DNA from 4 places in the Streptomyces sp. NPDC058773 genome. Region 1 is predicted to be linked to each of the others. Evidence: riboswitches for the same ligand, from Rfam matches in the RefSeq annotation. Region 1 holds a riboswitch; each other region holds the start of a gene.
What was found. Region 1 has a riboswitch for cobalamin ahead of ACFW5B_RS29875 (prenyltransferase/squalene oxidase repeat-containing protein). Riboswitches for the same ligand answer to the same signal wherever they lie in the genome.

Region 1 (5,112 bases):
TCCGGCGCCTGGATCGCGATGCATGCCGCCGACACCGCGGTGGTCCGCCGCACCCGCGCCGCCGAACCGGGCCAGTGGCTCGACTACCTGCTCGCCAAGCTCACGGCGGCGGGCGCACCGGACGAGCATCTGGCACCCCTGCGGACCGCACGCGCCACCGGGGGCGGCCGGAAGCTGCCCGGCCGGCGGGCCGCGCTGCCGGACCGCGGGATCGACCCCGGTGAACTCCTCGGCCTGCCGGGGCGCCGGGTGCGCGCCATCTGGACGCCCGGCCACACCCCCGGGCATGTGTGCCTCCACCTGGAGGAGGAGCATCCCTCGGCGCGCACCCCCGGCTTCGGCCGGCTGTTCTCCGGCGATCATCTGCTGCCCGGCATCACCCCGCACATCGGCCTGTACGAGGCTCCGGACGGTGACGATGGGCCGCCCGGCCCGCACGGCATGGGGAGCCCGGGCGAGGACGCCGATCCGCTCGGTGACTACCTCGACTCCCTCGAACGCGTCGGCCGGCTCGCGCCCGCCGAGGTGCTGCCCGCGCACCAGCACGCCTTCACCGACGCCGGCGGGCGGGTGCGGGCGCTGCTCGCCCACCACGAGGAGCGGCTGGCCCGGCTGCGGGACCTGCTCCGGGAACCGCGGACCGTATGGGAGCTGGCCGTGGCCATGGAGTGGAACCGGCCCTGGGAGCAGATTCCTTACGGCTCCCGCAACATCGCCGTATCGGAGGCGGAGGCCCATCTGCGGCGGCTGGTGAAGCTGGGGCGGGCGGAGTGGGTGCCGGGGTCCGATCCGGTGCGGTATCGCGCGGTGTGAGGGCGGGGGCTATCCGGCGGGCGGGCCGGTTCGGTGGTGGGCGGTTCCGGTGCGGCGGGCGGGGGCGGTTCGGTGGGAGGGGCGGTTCGGTGGGAGGGGCGGTTCGGTGGGAGGGGCGGTTCGGTGGGAGGGGCGGTTCGGTGGGAGGGGCGGTTCGCACGCCCGGTTCGTATCCGCCCGGCTCGCGGCTGATTCCGCCGGCTCGTACGTGCGAGCGAGCGCCCTACGGGTGCCGGTTAAGGTGTGCGGGACAATTTCATCCGTACCCGATCGGGGAAAGCCGGTGGAAATCCGGCGCTGACCCGCAACCGTGAGAACGGACCCTCCGCAGGCGCCGGCCGGCCCGGCGGGGGCGGCCGTACGAGCCGGAGCACCCGAAGGGGCACAACCAAGGCTCCCGCCACCGGAAACGTCCGCCACAGGGACGGCCGGTGCGCGGCACCGTCGAGGTATACGGAGCTGAGCCCGGTGCCACCGCGTCCATGATCCCTGGGATCGGCGCGCGGGTGGCCGGCCGAGCGCGGCTGCGTACATCGCCGCGACCCGACCCGAGAGGCACCGACCCGATGGCCCCCATGGCTTCCATGGCTCACCAGGCCCCCCTGACGCACCCCGTCGCCTTCCTGGCGCGCCGCGCCGCCACGGCGCTGGCCGCCGCGGTGGTGCTGGGCGCGGCCGCTGCCCCCGCCGCGTACGCCGCCGAGTCCCCGTCCGCGTCCGCGAAGAAGCTGCCGGACGGCCTCTACGGCACCACGGACCCGAAGTACGACGGGGTCTGGCGGCAGTCGCTCGCGCTGCTGGCGCAGGACTCGGTGGGGCTGCGGCCCGCGGCGTCCGCCGTGCGCTGGCTGGCCGGGCAGCAGTGCGCCGACGGCGCGTTCACCGCCTTCCGCGCCGACCCCGGCAAGGCCTGTGACGCCAAGACCATGCGGGACACCAATCAGACGGCCGCCGCGGTGCAGGCGCTGGCCGCGCTCGGCGGGCACGGCGAGGCCGTGAAGAAGGCCGTGGACTGGCTGAAGTCGGTGCAGAACGACGACGGCGGCTGGAGCTCGATGCCCGGTTCGGCGAGCGACGCCAACTCCACGTCCGTGGTCATCGGCGCGCTCGCGGCGGCGGGTGAGAAGCCGCAGTCGGTGACGTCGAAGAAGGGCGGCAAGACCCCCTACGACGGGCTGCTCACCTTCCAGCTGGGCTGCGACGAGAAGGAGGGCGAGCGCGGCGCGTTCACCTTCCAGCTCAAGGGCGCCGCCCCGAACGCCGACGCCACCGCGGCCGCCGCCACCGGAGCGCTCGGCAAGGGCTTTGTCGTCGCGCCCGCCGGCCCGCGGGCCAACACCCCGGTCAAGGCGCTGAACTGCAAGGACGGCGGGGACAAGCAGGCAGAGAAGGTCGATGAGGCGGGCAAGGGCGATCCGGGGCAGGCCGCGGAGGGCGGTGCCGCCTACCTCGTCGCGCAGCTCGACAAGAATGGGCAGCATCTGCTGTCCGCGATGCCGGGCGCCGAGAAGCAGCCCGATGTCGGCAACACCGCCGACGCCGTGGTGGCGCTGGCGGCCGGCGGGCACGGTGCCGCCGCCGCGAAGCCGCTGAAGTGGCTGGAGAAGAACGCGGCGGACTGGGCGAAGCAGAGCGGCCCCGCCGCGTACGCGCAGCTGGTGCTGGCCGCGCACGCCACCGGCACCGACCCGCGCTCCTTCGGCGGCACCGACCTGGTGGCCGCGCTCAACGCCACCGGCCCCAAGCCGGGCGCCGCACCCGCGAAGGACTCCGGGGACGACGCTTCGGACGGCGGCGGGATGGGCATGTGGTGGGTCATCGGTGTCGGTCTCGCCCTCGGCGCCGGCATCGGGTTCCTGCTGAGCGGCCGTAAGAAGAGCCGGCTCTGATGCGGCGCACCAGGATCGCCGCGGCCGTGCTGCTGGCCGGTACGGTCACCGGCCTGGCCGCCGGGCCCGCGCAGGCGCAGGAGTACCGCTACTGGTCGTTCTGGGACGGCAAGGGCAGTTCCTGGACGTATGCCACCGAAGGGCCGGCCACGCTGCGGCCGGCCGACGGAGCGGTCCAGGGCTTCCGCTTCACCGTCGGCGCCGACTCCGCCGCGGCCGGAAAGCCGCGCGCGGCCGCCGACTTCGACGCGATCTGCCGGAACACCCCGGCCGAGGACGGCCGCAAGCGGATCGGCATCGTCCTGGACTTCGGCACCACGGCGGACGCGCCCGGCGGCGAACGGCCGCCGAAGGCCAGGACGGAGTGTGCGCGGGTGCCGGAGGACGCCTCGGCGGGCGAGGCGCTGGCCGCGGTCGCCCGGCGGCTGCGCTATGACGCCAACGCCCTGCTGTGCGCCATCGCCGGCTACCCGAAGGCGGGATGCGCGGAGGCCGTGAGCGGATCGCGGGACGGGGCGAAGAGGTCCGGGACTTCGGCTGCGTCCTCCGCGGGGGCGGCGGGGGACCGTGACGGTGCGAAGGACGGGGGCGGCGGGAGCGGTGACGGCGGGCCGTCCGCCGGGCTGCTCGGTGGGGTCGCGGCCGTCGTCGTGCTGGGTGCGGCAGCGGTGTGGCAGGCACGCCGCCGACGCGGATGAGCGCCCCGCAGGCGACCCGTACCACCGCGCTGCACGCCGGCGCCTGGTGGGTGTGGGCGCTGGGCCTGGCCACCGCGGCCTCCCGCACCACCGACCCGCTGTTGCTGGGGCTGCTGGTGGGGGTGGCCGGTTATGTGGTCGCGGCCCGTCGCACGGATGCGCCGTGGGCCCGCTCGTACGGCGCGTTCGTCAAGCTCGGGCTGGTCGTGATCGCCGTCCGGCTGGTCTTCGCCTTCTTCCTCGGCTCGCCGGTCCCCGGTACGCACACCCTCGTCACCCTGCCCGAAGTGCCGCTGCCGGACTGGGCGAAGGGCGTCCGGATCGGCGGCCGGGTCACCGCGGAGGGCATGGTCTTCGCCCTGTACGACGGGCTGAAACTGGCCACCCTCCTCATCTGTGTCGGCGCCGCCAACGCGCTGGCCAATCCCGCCCGGCTGCTGAAGTCCCTGCCCGGCGCGCTGTACGAAGCGGGCGTCGCGGTCGTCGTCGCGATGACCTTCGCACCGAATCTGGTCGCCGACGTCCAGCGGCTGCGCGCCGCCCGCCGGCTGCGCGGGCGTCCCGACCGCGGGGTCAAGGCGCTCCTCCAGGTCGGACTGCCCGTGCTGGAGGGCGCGTTGGAGCGGTCGGTGGCGCTGGCCGCCGCCATGGACGCACGGGGCTACGGCCGCAGCGCCCAGGTTCCGCCCTCCGTCCGCCACACCACGTCCGTGCTCACCCTCGGCGGGCTGCTCGGCGTCTGCGCCGGGACCTATGGGCTGTTGGGCGACACCGGCGGCGGTTACGGGCTGCCGCTGCTGGTCGCCGGGCTGGCGGCGGCGCTCGCCGGGCTGTGGCTCGGTGGCCGCCGGTCGGTGCGCAGCCGTTACCGGCCCGAGCGGTGGGGCGCTCGCGCCTGGCTGGTCGCGGGCTCCGGTATGGCCGTCGCCGCCCTGATGGTCTGGGCGAGCGACTATGCGCCGGCCGCGCTGCATCCGCCCGCCGTCCCGCTCACCGCCCCCGTCCTCCCTCTCTGGCCGGCCGTTTCCGTCCTGGTGGGGCTGCTGCCCGCGTTCGTCGCCCCGCTCCCGTCGAGCGCGGACCGTACCGGGTCCCGTGCCGCCGCCCCTGAGCGTCGCCGCCGTGCCTCTGCTGTCGACCCGCATATGAAGGAGCCCACCCAGTGATCCGGTTCGAGCAGGTCTCGGTCACCTACGGCGATGCCGCGGCGCCCGCCGTCCAGGACGTCGACCTGACCGTCCCCGAGGGCGAACTGTGTCTTCTGGTCGGCCCCTCCGGCGTCGGCAAGTCCACCGTCCTGAACGCCGTCTGCGGCCTCGTCCCGCACTTCACCGGCGGCACGCTGCGCGGCCGGGTCACCGTCGACGGCTTGGACACCCGCACCCACAAGCCGCGCGAACTGGCCGATGTCGTCGGCACCGTGGGCCAGGACCCACTGGCGCACTTCGTCACCGACACCGTCGAGGACGAACTCGCCTACGGCATGGAATCGCTCGGCCTCGCCCCCGAGGTGATGCGCCGCCGGGTCGAGGAGACCCTCGATCTGCTGGGCCTGGCCGAGCTGCGCGACCGTGCGATCGGCACGCTCTCGGGCGGCCAGATGCAGCGGGTCGCGATCGGGTCCGTCCTGACCACCCACCCCAAGGTCCTGGTCCTCGACGAGCCGACCTCCGCACTCGACCCCGCCGCCGCCGAGGAGGTGCTGTCCGTCC
Region 2 (5,112 bases), on a different contig from region 1:
CAGCCCGCTCACCGCATCCCGCCAGGCCAGCGGGCGGAGCGAGGTGCGCGTCGCCCGCCCGGTCCGGCCCTGCTCATCGACCAGACCCGAGGGCCGCGCCAGCAGATCGGGCACCGCGGCCACCGCCGCCCCGTAAACCGCCGTGGCGACCCCGACCGTACGCAACAGTCCGACCTTCATCCGCTCTCCGCCTTCCTCGTCGACGCGCCACACAAGCCTCACGCCACCCCTCTGCCTCCTCCGCCCCCTCAACTCCATTCCGCGGCAGACCCCTTCCCAAACGACATCAGCGGTGTCATCATGACATCATGAGTGTCATCGAGGAGGATCTCCCGGGCACCTCGCGGCGTGCCGAGGCGACCAGCGGGACGAGCACCGAGACGAACGCCGGGAGCGATGCGGCGACGGATACCGGCACCGGGGAAGCAACGACCACCGAAGACCTGCTGTACGACGTCATCCGACGCCTGTGGCCACTGCACCGCACGGTCGTACGCGCGGTGGAACGCGAACTGGCGGACACCGGCCTCACCGCCGGCGAACACGCACTGCTGGACGCCCTGCACACCGAAGGCCCGCGCACCGTCCCGCAGTTGGCACGCACCATGGGTCTCGACCGCCAGCCGGTGCAGCGCCGGGTCAACCACGCCGCGGAACTGGGCCTGGTCGTCACGGCTCCCAACCCCGCCCACCGCCGCTCGTCCCTGATCCGGCTCACCGCCGAGGGCACGGCGGCGATACGCGGCATCCAGCAGTTCGAGGCGACGGAGCTGCGGCAACGACTGGCGGACCTGCCCGCCGACGACGTCCGCACCGCGCTGCACGTCCTCGACCGACTCGGCGAGGAATTCCGGCACCTGGCGAACGACTCGCGCGTTCCACGGGAGGAACCCGACAGTCAGGGCAGTCGCGACAGTCGGGATACTCGTAACGGTCGTCGCACTGAGGACAGCGACGGCACCAACGGCAACCGCAGTAATCGCAATAACGGCAACGGCAAACCTGACGGTCACGGCCGCAGACCCGCCTCGGCCCCTCTCACGCACAAAGGACGGTCAGGAGAATGACGCAGAGAATCACCGCCTGGTCCGAGATCGACAACGGCATCGTGCCGGTCGACGACGGCGAGCTGTTCTACGAGACGGCCGGCTCGGGCCCAGCGGTGGTGCTGCTGCACGGTGGCATGCTCGACCAGCACATGTGGGACGAGCAGTTCACCTGGCTGGTCAACTCCGGCCTGCGCGCGATCCGTTACGACTCCCGCGGCCACGGCCTCTCCTCCACCGTGACCGGGGACTACGCCAACCACGACGACCTGTGCGCCCTGCTGGACGCGCTTGAGGTCCCCGGCGCCGTCCTCGTCGGCCTCTCCCACGGCGCGCGGGTCGCGCTCGACACCGCCCTCGCCCACCCCGACCGGGTGACGGCCCTCGCGCTCGCCTCACCGGGGATCAGCGGCCGGGCCTTCACCGACCCCTTCGTGCTGGCGCACATCAAGGAGCAGGTGGCGGCGATCGGCGCACCGGACGGCGCGGAGCGGTATGTCGAGCACTTCCTGCGGATGTGGGTGGACGGGCCGCACCGGGAGCCGTCCGCCGTGCACCCGGGATTCCGTGAACGGATGCGCGCCTCGGCCGCGGCCAATGTGGAGGTCCATGCGGACGGCATGGGAGCCGGTATGCCCCTCGAAGTCGGCGCCGCCGACCGCCTCGGCGAGATCCGGGTGCCGACGGTGGTGCTCGACGGCGACCTCGACAGCGGAGACATCTCCGCCAACGCCCATGCGATAGCCCTGGCCGTCCCGGGCGCCCGAAGAGTCCGAATCCCGGGTGCGGCCCATATGGTCAACCTGGAGAACACCCCGCTCTTCGATCACGAACTGCACGCCTTCCTCTCATCCCTGGACTACTGACCCATAGCGCGGCGCTCCCCCTCCGGGGGCGAAAACCCCCAGACCGCCCGCGCCTCCGGAGCGGCGGTTAGAGTGGCCGGGCCGTGGTGCTCGGGAAGCCGGTGACGGACTTTGCGGTCCCAGCCCGGAGCGGCCCTCGCCACTGTGATCGGGGAGTTTCCACCCCTTCCGCAGACGCCTGACGCGTCTGCGGCGCCACTGACCGCAGCCCGCGGCCGGGAAGGCGGGGCGGACGCGGGCACCCGTAAGCCAGGAGACCGGCCACGGCATCTCACGAACTGATCCACGAGGTGCTGGAGCGTGACCGCCGGATGGCCCTGTCCACCGATACCCCGAACACCCCTGCCCCCGCCGCGTTCCGCTGGCGCCGGCAGGACACCGTCCGTACCGCGGGCCTGATGGCCGTCATAGCCGGGCTGCATGTCGTCGCCTTCGGCGTGCTCTTCCTGCTCGTGGTCCCGTACCACTACTCCGTCGGAAGCCAGGTCTTCGGCGTCGGCCTCGGCGTCACCGCGTACACCCTCGGTATGCGGCACGCCTTCGACGCCGACCACATCGCCGCGATCGACAACACCACCCGCAAGCTGATGGCCGACGGCAAGCGGCCGGTCTCGGTCGGCTTCTGGTTCGCCCTCGGGCACTCCAGCGTGGTCGTGGTGATGGCGGCCCTGGTGGCCGGCGGCGCCCAGCTCGCCGGCACGCTGCTGAACGACGAGTCCCGTACGCACCAGATCCTGGGCACCGTCGGCACCACCGTCTCCGGCACGTTCCTCTACCTCATCGCCGCCCTCAACCTCCTTGCGCTGGCCGGTATCTGGCGGGTCTTCCGCGGGATGCGCGACGGCCGGTACGACGAGGCCGAGCTGGAACAGCGCCTCGATTCGCGCGGCTTCATGAACCGCTTCCTGGGCCGGTTCACCCGCTCCATCTCCCGCCCCGGCCAGATGTTCCCGCTCGGCTTCCTCTTCGGGCTCGGCTTCGACACCGCGACGGAGGTGACGCTGATGGTGATGGCGGGCAGCGGCGCCGCGGCGGGCCTGCCCTGGTACGCGATCCTGTGCCTGCCGCTGCTGTTCGCCGCCGGAATGAGCCTGTTCGACACCCTCGACGGCACCTTCATGAACTTCGCCTACCAGTGGGCGTTCGCCAACCCGGTGCGCAAGGTCTACTACAACCTCACCATCACCGGCCTGTCGATCGCCGTCGCCTTCTTCATCGGCACGATCGAGCTGGTGACCGTGCTGCACGACAAGCTCGGCCTCAACGACGCGCTGACCGGCTGGATTTCGGGACTCGACCTCGACAACGTCGGCTTCATCATCGTCGGCCTGTTCGTGGTGGTGTGGGCCGCGGCGCTGGCTTACTGGCGACTGGCCGGCGTGGAGAAGCGCTGGGCGGAACGGGCCGACCGAGCGGAGCGGTCCGGGCGAACGGAGCCGGCGGAGCAGTCCGCGCCGGGTTCCTGAGGGGCCCTCCGGCCGGCCCGGCAGGTGGCCGAGCCGGCTCGCAGCCTCGGTGACCGACGGCGCGGCACCCTCACGTGGCCGAGCCGGCCGCCGCCCCCGTCTCCCGGTCCGGCCCCCAGCGCTCCAGCGCCGCCGCCAGATCGAGGGGCAGCAGCCGGTCCGGCAGGTCCGGGCCCGGCCAGTCCTCCCGCGGCACCCGCCACATCACCTCGAACTCGTTGCCGTCCGGGTCCTTGGCGTACAGCGACTTGGCCACGAGATGATCACTGGCCCCCACCAGGGCGCCCCGCTCGATCAGCCGGGTACGGGCCGCGACGAGTTCGCCGAGTGTGCCGACCTCCCAGGCCAGGTGGTACAGCCCGACCCGCCCGGCGCCCGGCCCCGGCGCGTCCGGCGCCACCGCGAACAGCCCCAGGTCATGATCGTTGAGCGAGCCGGGAGCACTGAGGAACGCGGCCCGTCCCGGAATCTCGACATCCACCGTCAGCCCGAGGGCCTCGGTGTAGAACGCCACCGACCGCGCCACATCGCGGACATTGAGCACCGCGTGGTTCAGACGTCGTACTGACATGGGACCTGCTCTCCGATCTCCCGGCCACGACACCGCCACGGCGCCGCCGCCTCCCCTTTATCTGCTGTATCCCGCACACCCCGCCCCCGCCCAGGGCCGGTCGGCCGGTATCCGGTCGGCGGAGGTCCCGTCCGTCGCACACATCCGGTACGCGCGGAGCGAGGCGGTCACCTCCGGGGGCTCGCCCCGGGGGTCACTTCCGTACCAGCAGCACCGCGCCGGCCAGCACCACACCCAGCAACAGCGCGACCACCCCACGGACCGCCCGGTGGCTGCGCAGACCGGGCAGCAGACGGTCGAGGGCGTAACGACCGGGCCCGGTCAGCGCCACGGCCGCCGCACCGACGGTCAGCAGCAGCTCGTACTCCACCCCCTTGGGCGCGAAGAAGCCTCCGCCCCACTTCACGGCGAGGGCATTGATCATCGTGCCGACGACCGCCGCACCGGCCAGCGGTGTGAGCAGCCCGACCGCCAGCCCGAGCCCGCCGAACAGCTCGCTCAGCCCGGCGACGACGGCCATCGTCCGGCCCGCCGGATAGCCGCTCATGGTGAAGAACTGCCCGGTCCCGTCCAGGCCCGGACCACCGAACCAGCCGAACAGCTTCTGGGCGCCGTGGGCCGCCATGGTCAGCCCGAGCACGAGGCGCAGCAGAAGGAGCCCGCTGTCGTAGCCGTGCTGGGAAGGAGTGTGGCGTGTGGGGATGTCGAGGCGGGAGGACGCGAGGGTGCCGAGGGGGGACGTCATCAGGAGCCGCTCTTTCGCAGGTCGGGTCTGGTGCGTGTCGAGTACCGGCCCCGCGAGGCCGAACATTTACTTGAAACTTCAAGACACTGCTTTCGACGATACACAGCACCCCGGCGAGGAACAACATCACGTACGGCGCGCCACCTCGCACCCACCGGACCGGGCCATGACAGGACCACCAACTCCCGTCGCCGCCATCCGAGTTCACCGCCCCCCTCATCCAGCAACCCGGCGAAACGCAGGCGCGGCGTCAACCACCCGCGGCCCGGGTCCCTCCTCAGGCCCCGGACCGGATACGCCAGAGCGGGGCCTCGTACTGCTCCGGACGGGTTCCGATCAGCAGCTCCCTGAGGTCCTGGCGTCGACTGCCGCCGAAACCGAAGGCTTCGGCGAGGCGTCGGAATGTCGTATGGGTGAT
Region 3 (5,112 bases), on a different contig from region 1:
GCAGTGGCTGCGCATCGTCGCGGCCGACTACAGCTCGGCGTTCGACACGATCGAGGAACGGTGGCCGGACGATCCCCGGGCGCAGATCAAGGGCGTGGCCGCATTCGTCGCCGACACCCTGTCGGCGCTCTCGCACCGCGGCTGCCCCTTCGTCAACTCCATTGCCGAACTGCCCGATCGCTCCCACCCCGCGCGTCAGGTGATCGAGGCACACAAGGCGCGGCAACTCCGCCGCCTCACCGCCATGTGCGCCGCCGCCGGCCTCACCGACCCCGAAGGGGCCGCGGCGGAACTCACCTTCGCCCTGGAGGGAGCCCAGGTCAGCGCGCAGAACGGCAGCGTGGCCCACATCGGCGAACGGCTCACCACCTTCGTCGAGTCGGTCCTGACCTGGCACGGGGCGAAGGATGCACCACGCCCCTCCGGATCTCGGCCGCGCCGAAGTTGAGCGGCGCCTTTCAATACCCTCGCCCGCCGCGGCACGTACGGTACCGGCGATGACCGACACACCGACCGCTGCACTCCCGCGCGCCGTACGGGGAGTGAGGGTGCACTCCCGGCAGACGATCGGGGCGTGCGCACCCACCTACGGACGCGTGGAGCTGGACTTCGAGCCGGTACCGGCGGGCGTCTCCTCGTCCGTCGAGTTCACGTGCACCGCTGAGCCCGAACCGTCACCGGAGTACGAACGGGCCCTCATCCAGGGCGTGTTGCGCGAGCTGGCCGCCGCGGGCTCCGGCGCGCCCGACCCCCACCCGGGTGCTCCGGTGCGCGCCCGGGTCCTCGTGCGCGCCATGTCCTGGCACTGGGTCGACAGCTGCGAGACGACCTTCACACGCCTCGGCGCCCTCGCGGTCCGGGAAGCCTTGAGCTGTGTGGCTGAGGACCGCGAACCGCGACTGGTGGACACCAGGGCCAGACTCACCTCCTGACCCCCTCGGCCGAGATGAGGAACGTACGCTCCTCAGGCCCCGGGCGAGGAACGCACGCTCCTCAAGCCCCCGACGCAAAAGGGCGCCGCCACACGAGCGTGTACCGCCAGAACAGCCGACGGCGCAGCCGCACACCGGGCAGGGCTTCTCGGGCCCCATCGGCGATCTCGGCGAAGGTCATATCCGCCGGGCGGGTCAGGGCCGTCATCGAGACCGGGCGGCAGGGCTCCCGGCGACCCCTGTTCTTGAGCAGGCCCGTGACGGCGTTCAGCGGGGCGGCGACGCCGCCGAGCAGATAGTCGGCGGCGGTTTGCGCTCGGCAGAGACCCAGGACAACCAGAGTTCCCCCAGGCGCCAGGTGCCGGCCGAAGACGCCGAGCGCCTCGGTGAAGGGCAGATGATGGAGGGTGGCGACGCAGGTGATGACGTCGTAGGAGCGTGCGGGGATGCCGGTCAGGGCGTCCGCGACCGTGAACGTCACCGGGGTCACCGGCGGGGTCAGCTGCTGCGCGCGGGAGACGATCACCGGGTCGGAGTCGATCGCCTGGACCTCATGGGCGCGGACGGCCAGGCGCCGGGCCAGATCGCCGCTGCCGCAGCCGACATCCAGGGCGCAGTCGTAGCGCTTGGGGAGTTGCCGCAGGATCCACCGGTGGTAGTGAGCGTTGTGGTCCCAGGGGTGGGCGGCATTGAACCGGTCGAGCGCGCGGATGACTCGCTGCGGTAAGGGCGTCATGCGCCCAGTCCACCAAACTTCACGCCTTCTGCGGGCTGCGCGCTCAACCTCACGCGCCCGGACGCACTCCGCAGGAGGCGGCAGCCTTCACCGCGGAACTCGGTGAGGGGGGCCAGCCGAACCCCGGTCGCCGGCCACGCCCACCTGGCCGAGGAACACAGCCACTGCCTTCCCCTTCTGCTGCGCCTGGTGGAGCCCCGATTCCTGCAACTCATGCAACGGGTGGTGCCGTTGGCCCTCGACCGCTACGGCCTCGACCAGGCTGTCGGGCATCCCCGCCTGCTGGAGCTGGGTGTGCATCGCGTCGTCGCTGATCTACTCGACGGTGATCTGTCGACCGGTGGCAGCGGTCAGGATGGCGCCGACCTGGCGCCAGGTCAGGTCGGCCGGCCCATGAACCGCTTGCACACAGCGTCCGGACCAGGTGGGCGACAGCAGACGGGGGGATCGCGCAGCAGGACACGCGGCCGGACCCCGGCGCGGAGCAGAGTGGCGACAACATGGCGGCCGACGTTTCCCGTGGGGGTGGTGACAGCGGTCTGCACGGCCTTCTTCCTCTCGTCGGTGACACGACTGCAGGTTAGGAACCAAAGGGGCCGGAGCCTGTCCTACTCTCCGGACACCTGCGGGCGTCGCTCTCGACCGGAAGCCCGTGTCCCATCTCACACCCCGTCACGCCCCCGAAGCCGCCCGACACCCACGTCGCGTTCTACGCTGGCCGGGTAACTGGTTCGCCCCGTCTGCCAGGCGGGTTGCGTCGTAAGAGGGAACCCGGTGGGAATCCGGGACTGCCCCGCAGCGGTGAGTGGGAACGACCGCCGTCATACGCACTGGATCCGGGTCGCGGATCTGGGAAGCGACGGTCAGTAGGTGTCCGCCGGAAGAGACCGGCAGGCGTGCTCACGAGTCCGAAGACCTGCCCGTTGCCCGTGCGCGCCCATGCGTGGACGGAGATCCCGGTGACCTCGAGGGCGGGTCGGCGTACATATCAGGTGGACACGTGCGTCGTGAGCGCGCCGTGGTTCCGCCCGGTCGTCATCCCTTCGCGCTTCTCGTTCCGTTCCCGGGACCTGCAGGAAACACTTCGCGAAGGAGAGTTCCGTGACAGCAAAGCCCGCAGCCGCGGCAGCCCTGGCCACCGTGTACGGCTATCCCCGCCAGGGGCAGAACCGGGAACTGAAGAAGGCCGTGGAGGGGTACTGGAAGGGCACGGTCAGTGCCGATGTCCTTGAGGGGACCGCCCGCGCGCTCCGTCGGTCGCACTGGCGGCAGTTGGCCGGCGCCGGTATCCAGGAGGTACCCACCGGGGACTTCTCGTACTACGACCATGTGCTGGACACCAGTGTCATGGTCGGGGCCGTGCCGCACCGGCACCGGGATGCGGTCGCGGCCGACGCCCTGGACGGCTATTTCGCGATGGCGCGGGGGACGCAGGACCTGGCGCCGCTGGAGATGACCAAGTGGTTCAACACCAACTACCACTACTTGGTACCGGAGTTGGGTCCCGATGTCGTCTTCGGTGCGCATTCCGGGAAGCAGGTGGCGGAGCTCAGGGAAGCGCTGGCGCTCGGTCTCGACGCGCGGCCGGTTCTGGTCGGGCCGGTCACCTATCTGCTGCTGGCGAAGCCCGCTCCGGGCGTGGCCGCGGACTTCGAGCCGCTGACGCTGCTCGACCGGTTGCTGCCGGTCTACGCCGAGGTCCTCGCGGATCTGCGGGCCGCCGGCGCCGAGTGGGTGCAGCTCGATGAGCCCGCTCTCGTCCAGGACCGCAGTCCGGCCGAGCTGAACGCCGCCGGGCGGGCCTATCGCGACCTGGCCGCTCTCACCGACCGCCCGAAGCTCCTGGTCGCCTCGTACTTCGACCGGCTCGGCGAGGCCCTGCCCGTTCTGGCCAAGGCTCCGGTGGACGGGCTGGCGCTGGACTTCACCGATGCCGCCGCGGCCAACCTCGACGCGCTGGCGGCCGTCGGCGGACTGCCGGGGAAGCGCCTGGTGGCGGGTGTGGTCGACGGCCGCAACATCTGGATCAACGATCTGGAGAAGTCGCTGGCCACCCTCGGCACCCTGCTCGGTCTCGCCGGCCGGGTCGATGTGGCCGCGTCCTGCTCGCTGCTGCACGTACCGCTGGACGCCGCCGTCGAGCGTGACATCGATCCGCAGATCCTCCGCTGGCTGGCCTTCGCCAAGCAGAAGACCACCGAGCTGGTGACGCTGGCACGGGGCCTGGCTCAGGGCACCGACACCATCGCCGCCGAACTCGCCGCGAACCGCGCCGATCTGGCCTCCCGGGCGAACTCCGGGCTCACCCACGACCCGGCCGTACGCGCACGGGCCGCCGCCGTCACCGACGCCGACGGCCGCCGCGCCCAGCCGTACGCCGACCGCGCGGCCGCCCAGCGGGCCCACCTCGGGCTGCCGCTGCTGCCGACGACGACCATCGGTTCCTTTCCGCAGACCGGCGAACTGCGGTCCGCGCGCGCCGATCTGCGGGCCGGGCGGACCGACACGGCCGGGTACGAGGAACGCATCGAGGCCGAGATCCGTGAGGTGCTCGCCTTCCAGGAGAAGGCCGGTCTGGATGTTTTGGTGCACGGCGAGCCCGAGCGCAACGACATGGTGCAGTACTTCGCCGAGCAGCTCACCGGCTACCTCGCCACCCGGCACGGCTGGGTGCAGTCCTACGGCACCCGTTATGTCCGCCCGCCGGTCCTGGCCGGTGACATCTCCCGGCCCGAGCCGATGACGGTCCGCTGGACCTCCTACGCCCAGGCGCGGACCACCCGCCCCGTCAAGGGCATGCTCACCGGACCGGTCACCATGCTCGCCTGGTCGTTCGTGCGCGACGACCAGCCGCTCGGGGACACCGCCCGCCAGGTGGCGCTGGCACTGCGCGAGGAGGTCAACGACCTGGAGGCGGCGGGGACTTCGGTCATCCAGGTCGATGAGCCCGCGCTGCGTGAGACGCTGCCGCTGCGGGCGGCCGACCATGGCGCGTATCTGGCCTGGGCCACCGAGGCGTTCCGGCTGACCACCAGCGGGGTGCGGGACCGTACCCAGATCCATACGCATATGTGCTACGCCGAGTTCGGTGACATCGTGCAGGCCATCGACGACCTGGACGCGGATGTCATCAGCCTGGAGGCCGCCCGCTCCCGTATGCAGGTGGCCCGGGAGCTGGCCGCACACGGCTATCCGCGCGAGGCCGGGCCCGGTGTCTACGACATCCACTCGCCGCGCGTCCCGAGCGCGGACGAGGCAGCCGCCTTGCTGCGCAAGGGACTTGAGGCGATTCCCGCCGCACGTCTGTGGGTCAATCCGGACTGCGGCCTGAAGACCCGCGGCTGGCCCGAGACGCGTGCCTCGCTGGAGCATCTGGTGGCCGCTGCGCGTACCGTCCGCGCGGAGCTGTCGGGCTCCTGATGCCGTCGGCGGCCGGGTGGGCGA
Region 4 (5,112 bases), on a different contig from region 1:
TACGGAGCCGGCCCGGCAGCCGTCCAGGAACTCTTCCTCCCCGCCGGTCACTTCGGCGACACCGTGGTGGATCTCGTAGCCCTCCACCGGCTCGCCCAGCGCCTCGCCGGCCGGCCGCGCGAGCGTCTTCTCCGCCGCGAACCGCACCCGTACGGGCAGCAGCCCCAGCCCGTCGACCACGCCCGCCTTCGACTCGACCTCGTCCTCGATGCGCTCGCCCAGCATCTGGAAGCCGCCGCAGATGCCCAGCACCGGGCGCCCCTCGGCGGCCCGCCGGGCGATCGCGTCCGCCAGACCGCGCTCCCGCAGCCACGCCAGCGCCCGGACCGTGCCCCGGGTCCCCGGCAGCACCACCAGATCGGCGTCGGCCAGCTCCTCGGCGCGGTCCACGAACCGCACCACCACGCCCGGTTCGGCGGCCAGCGCGTCCACGTCCGTGAAGTTCGACATCAGCGGTACGGCACAGACCGCGACCCGCAGTACATCCGCGCCGTGCGGCGGCGCGACCACGCTCTCGCGCACCGCGCCGCGCAGCGACACCCTCCCCCAAGCTCTCGACTTCGTTCGAGCAGGGGGGACCCCCATCCCGTCCTCCTCGTCGATGCCGAGCCCGTGCGCGAAGGGCAGCACGCCCAGCGTCTGCCGCCCCGTGAGGCCGCGCAGCATCTCCAGGCCCGGCTCCAGCAGCGTCACATCGCCGCGGAACTTGTTGACCAGATACCCGGCGACCAGGGCCTGGTCCTCTTTGGACAGCAGTGCGGTGGTGCCGAAGAACGAGGCGAACACCCCGCCGCGGTCGATGTCACCGACCACGACCGCCGGGATACGGGCGGCCCGTGCGAGGCCCATGTTCACGATGTCGGTACGCCGCAGATTGATCTCGGCGGGACTGCCGGCGCCCTCGCAGATCACCGCGTCATGGGTACGCCGCAGCTCGGCCAGGCAGTCGGTCACCGTGCCGAGCAACTGCTCCCGCCCGCCCGCGTACGGCGTCTCCCCGGGGGACGACCCCCCGGACTCCCCGAAGTACCCCCGGGCACTCAGCTCCCCCACCGGCTTCCCCAGCAGCACCACCTGGCTGCTGCGGTCGCCGCCCGGCTTGAGCAGCACGGGGTTCATCAGCGCGGTCGGCTCCACCCGCGCCGCGGCCGCCTGCATCGCCTGGGCCCGTCCGATCTCCGCGCCCTCACGGGTGACGAACGAATTCAGCGACATGTTCTGTGCCTTGAAGGGCGCCACCCGGACGCCCTGCCGGACCAGCCAGCGGCAGATGCCCGCCGTCACCACGCTCTTGCCGGCGTCCGACGTCGTCCCGGCCACCAGCAGCCCGCCGCCGACGGCCCCGCCGGATGCCTTGCCCCGCCCGTTCACCGGTTCCTCCTCCCGCGCCGGGACCCCGGCACCCGTGCCCGTGTGGCCGCACCGGCCACCAGTCGCGCCGCCACCGTCGTCGCCAGCGCCAGCACACTCACCCGGCGGGAGAGCCGCACCGCGCGCTCGATGTCGTCCACCGCCACCGGCGGTGCCGCGCCGTTCAGCACCGGACGGTGCTCCACCCGCCCGCCGTACGCCAGTGTGCCGCCCAGCCGTACGCCCAGCGCACCCGCGAACGACGCCTCCACCGGGCCCGCGTTGGGGCTCGGATGGGCAGCTCCGTCCGCCCGCCAGGCCCGCAGCGCACCGCGCCGGTCGGGGCCCGCGAGCACGGTCAGCGCGGCGGTCAGCCGGGAGCCGGGCCAGCCGGCGAGGTCGTCGAGCCGGGCCGCGGCCCAGCCGAAGCGGCGGTAGCGCGGCGACTTGTGCCCCACCATCGCGTCCAGGGTGTTCACCGCGCGGAACGCCACCAAGCCGGGCACTCCGCCCAACGCGCCCCATACCAGGGCGCCGACCACCGCGTCGGAGGTGTTCTCGGCGACCGACTCCACCACCGCACGGGCCATCTGCGGCCCGTCCAGCGCCTGCGGATCGCGCCCGCACAGATGCGGCAGCCGCTCCCGAGCCACGTCCAGGTCACCCGCCGTCAGCGCCCCGCCGACGGCCCGCGCCTCCCGGCCGAGCGAGGTGCCGCCCAGCACGGCCCAGACCGTCGCCGCGGTCAGCGCGACCCCCGCACCACCACGGAGCGACAGCGGAGAAGCGGAAGCCGAACCCCGCACGGCACGCCGCAGCAGCGCGGCGCCGGCCGCGGCACCGCCCGCGCACAGCACGGTGTGCGCCGCCCCGAAGGCACGGTGGTCGCGCCACAGCCGGCGTTCGACGGCGCCCGCGGCCCGGCCGAACGCGGCCACCGGATGGCCGCGCCGGGGGTCTGCCGCGATCAGGTCACCGAGAAAGCCGAGGGCCGCGCCGCACGCATATCCCGCGTGTTCGCCGCGCACCGGATCAGACCGCAGCCAGGGCGAGTTCGTGACGTGCCGCCCGGCCTCGGAGGAGACCTGCGACAGCGGGCAGAGGGGATCTCGACGGGCAGCCGGGCATGACGGTATGTCCTCACTCAGGGTCCGCGCCCTGGCTCGACGTGACGGCGACACGAGTCTCCTGGCTCCCGGATCGGCGTGTCCTCCGGCCTTCCCGTCCCGCGTACGCCGTGATGACGTGCGCGTACTGGACCGTGGCCTCCGCTGGAGGAACGCTCCCCGGTGACAGTGGCGGGACCGCGCCGGATTCGCACCGGACTTCCTCAGCTGTCGCCGAATGGCCCCGGCAGTCCACCACGGCCCGCGAACGCCCGTCAACTCACCCTTGACCTGCAGCGCAGCCCCGCTGCAGGCGCTGTGGTGCACGCCACAGCGTGGCAGAGAGGTCACGGACGGTTGCCCGCGGACCTGATCCCGCGTCACTATCTGGTGCACGGCGGCGACGGGGCCGCCGGAAGGGGGCCGGGGGATGCCGCAGCGCGCTGACCGTCATGAGATCCGTATCAGGATCTCGGGCACCAACAATCCTGACCAGGACGCCGAGGACCTCAAGGCGTGGCTGGAGCGCGAGCCCTGGCTGAACGGCCGGCCGCACGACTGGGAACTCCGGCCGGCGGTGGAGCGCGACGAGGGCCCCGGCGACATGGCCATCGGCGTCGACGACCTGATCCTGGTCGTGGTCGGCGCGGTCGCCGCCGAGATCTCCAAGAGCATGGGAATCGCGCTGCGCGAGTGGCTGCGCCGCCGCAAGGAGGAACGCGACACCGGCGAACGGCCCGCGGTGGCGGTCGCCGACGGGGACGGCGCCCTGCGCGCACTCGGCGACCAGGGGCCGGACGCCCCGGCCCCCGGACACCCCGATCCCGGCAGCCCGGCGAACGGGAGCGGCAGCACCGCCGGGGACTGAGCCGGATGTCCGAATACGACGCACGGGGCAAGGTCAACCGGGCGCTGCTGATCTGCGTCGACGACTACCGGCACCTGCGGCCGCTGCCCGCCGTACGGGACAACCCCCAGGAGCTGGAACGCGTCCTGCTCGCCCCCGGCACCGACCTGTTCACCAAGGGCGAGGTCGTCATCTGCCGCCCCCAGGAGCCGTGGGAGGTCGAACAGGCCCTGGACGCCGTCACCCAGGAGGCCCGCGGACTGCTGCTGGTGTACTTCAGCGGCCACGGCCGGGTGGGCCGGGACGGCGGCAACCTCCAGCTCATGGTCGGCGCGTCGGAACGGCGCCACAAGACCGTCTCCTGGCAGGACATGGTGCTGCCCTACTTGGACAACGCACGGGCCGACCGGATCGTGATCGTCCTGGAGTGCTGTTACGCCGGCAACGCCGGGGAGGCCTTCCACCTCTGCCGCACCCCGATGTCGCTGCTGATGGCCGCGCAGCCCAACCGCCGTATCTTCAGCGGCGAGGAGCCCACCGGCGGCACCCTCTTCACCCGCGCCCTGCGGCAGACCCTGGAACAGGGCGTCCCCGGCAAGCCGTTCGTCACCTTCGAGGACCTCGTCCGGGAGCTGCGGGGGCAACTGGCCGGTGAGCGCACCCCGATGGGCGACGTCTGGGAGCCCCGCTCGGCCAAGCAGAACACCGTCGACGACGTCATCCTGTCCTTCGCCACCCCCGGGGTCCGGCCGCCCACCCCGCTGCGGATCCGCCTGCGCCGCCGGCTCAACGCCTCGGTGCGGCACTGGTTCCGCATCCTGATGGTGCTGGCGACCGTTCTCGTCCCGGCCGGCGCGGGTGTCGCCCTGCTCTGCCTCCCGCACGGCACCGAGGCCTGCCCGCCCGCCCTCGAACTGCGGCTGCTCACCGCCCCCGAGGCCGAACCCGCGCTGCGCCGGGCGGCCTTCGACTACGAGATGTCCGACGCCAACACCCGCCCCCTCGACGGCGAGGGCGACCTCCCCGACGGCTGCCGGCGTGCCCAGATCACCGTCTACTCAGCCGCCCGGGACCAGGTCGACCAGGGCTTCGCGGCCGCCGCCCGCTGGCAGGGCGCGGCCCACGGCACCGGGAAGGGCGAAGCGGGCGACAAGGGCACCGACCCCCTCTACCGGACCGGACCGCAGCCCGACATCTGGATCCCCGAATCCACCGCCGACTACGACGAGGCCCGCCGCGGTATGCCCGCCAAGGACTCCCCGGCGACCCTGCACTACGGCGCCCCGGTCGCCTACACCCCCCTGGTCGTCGGCATCCCGGCGGGCCGGCGCCCGGACGACGTCGAACCGGCCGGAGCCTCCTGGCGGCAACTGCTCACCGCCACCGACCGCGACCACCACGACCTGCGGCTGCTGCGGCCGAGCCCGGTGCTCTCCGGCACCGGACTGCTGCACACCCTCGGTCTCTACCTCGCCCACGACGGCGCGGACCCCGCGTCGTCCGGTGTGCCCGACCCCGCTCGCGCCCGGCAGGCGGAGGAGCGGCTGTCCGCCCCGGGCAGCCAGTTCGCGGGCAGCACCGAACTGCTGTGTTCGCTGCGCCCCGACGCGGACGGCGCCGGCTCCGTCGACCGTACGAGGTCCGCGCCCCTGGTCTCGGAGAAGTCCCTCGCCGACTACAACCTGGGCCGCGCCGTCGGCAGTTGCCCGGCCCTGGACGCCCCGCTCCCGCTCCGCGACCGCTACATCGCCTACTACCCCCGCAACGTCCCCGCCCTCGACCACCCCCTGATCCGGGTCGGCTGGCGCG

Region 2: another riboswitch for cobalamin. It lies ahead of ACFW5B_RS28670 (HoxN/HupN/NixA family nickel/cobalt transporter); the one in region 1 lies ahead of ACFW5B_RS29875 (prenyltransferase/squalene oxidase repeat-containing protein).
Region 3: another riboswitch for cobalamin. It lies ahead of metE (5-methyltetrahydropteroyltriglutamate--homocysteine S-methyltransferase); the one in region 1 lies ahead of ACFW5B_RS29875 (prenyltransferase/squalene oxidase repeat-containing protein).
Region 4: another riboswitch for cobalamin. It lies ahead of ACFW5B_RS29435 (cobalamin biosynthesis protein); the one in region 1 lies ahead of ACFW5B_RS29875 (prenyltransferase/squalene oxidase repeat-containing protein).

Annotation. Positions count from the first base shown of each region.
Region 1 covers NZ_JBHYPE010000049.1:36,459-41,570, forward strand. Annotated here, with positions in the region: gene ACFW5B_RS29870 (MBL fold metallo-hydrolase) at 1-813, shown strand, start outside; cobalamin riboswitch at 1,050-1,210, shown strand; gene ACFW5B_RS29875 (prenyltransferase/squalene oxidase repeat-containing protein) at 1,380-2,702, shown strand; gene ACFW5B_RS29880 (SCO2322 family protein) at 2,702-3,400, shown strand; gene ACFW5B_RS29885 (CbiQ family ECF transporter T component) at 3,397-4,566, shown strand; gene ACFW5B_RS29890 (ABC transporter ATP-binding protein) at 4,563-5,112, shown strand, end outside.
Region 2 covers NZ_JBHYPE010000044.1:22,339-27,450, forward strand. Annotated here, with positions in the region: gene ACFW5B_RS28655 (hypothetical protein) at 1-180, opposite strand, end outside; gene ACFW5B_RS28660 (MarR family winged helix-turn-helix transcriptional regulator) at 309-1,067, shown strand; gene ACFW5B_RS28665 (alpha/beta fold hydrolase) at 1,064-1,912, shown strand; cobalamin riboswitch at 1,980-2,193, shown strand; gene ACFW5B_RS28670 (HoxN/HupN/NixA family nickel/cobalt transporter) at 2,224-3,378, shown strand; gene ACFW5B_RS28675 (VOC family protein) at 3,449-3,949, opposite strand; gene ACFW5B_RS28680 (DoxX family protein) at 4,143-4,694, opposite strand; gene ACFW5B_RS28685 (DUF1152 domain-containing protein) at 4,972-5,112, opposite strand, start outside.
Region 3 covers NZ_JBHYPE010000011.1:98,995-104,106, reverse strand. Annotated here, with positions in the region: gene ACFW5B_RS12745 (TetR/AcrR family transcriptional regulator) at 1-448, shown strand, start outside; gene ACFW5B_RS12740 (hypothetical protein) at 498-932, shown strand; gene ACFW5B_RS12735 (class I SAM-dependent methyltransferase) at 994-1,668, opposite strand; cobalamin riboswitch at 2,379-2,607, shown strand; gene metE (5-methyltetrahydropteroyltriglutamate--homocysteine S-methyltransferase) at 2,770-5,088, shown strand.
Region 4 covers NZ_JBHYPE010000047.1:33,315-38,426, reverse strand. Annotated here, with positions in the region: gene ACFW5B_RS29440 (cobyric acid synthase) at 1-1,371, opposite strand, end outside; gene ACFW5B_RS29435 (cobalamin biosynthesis protein) at 1,368-2,378, opposite strand; cobalamin riboswitch at 2,532-2,683, opposite strand; gene ACFW5B_RS29430 (hypothetical protein) at 2,887-3,324, shown strand; gene ACFW5B_RS29425 (caspase family protein) at 3,330-5,112, shown strand, end outside.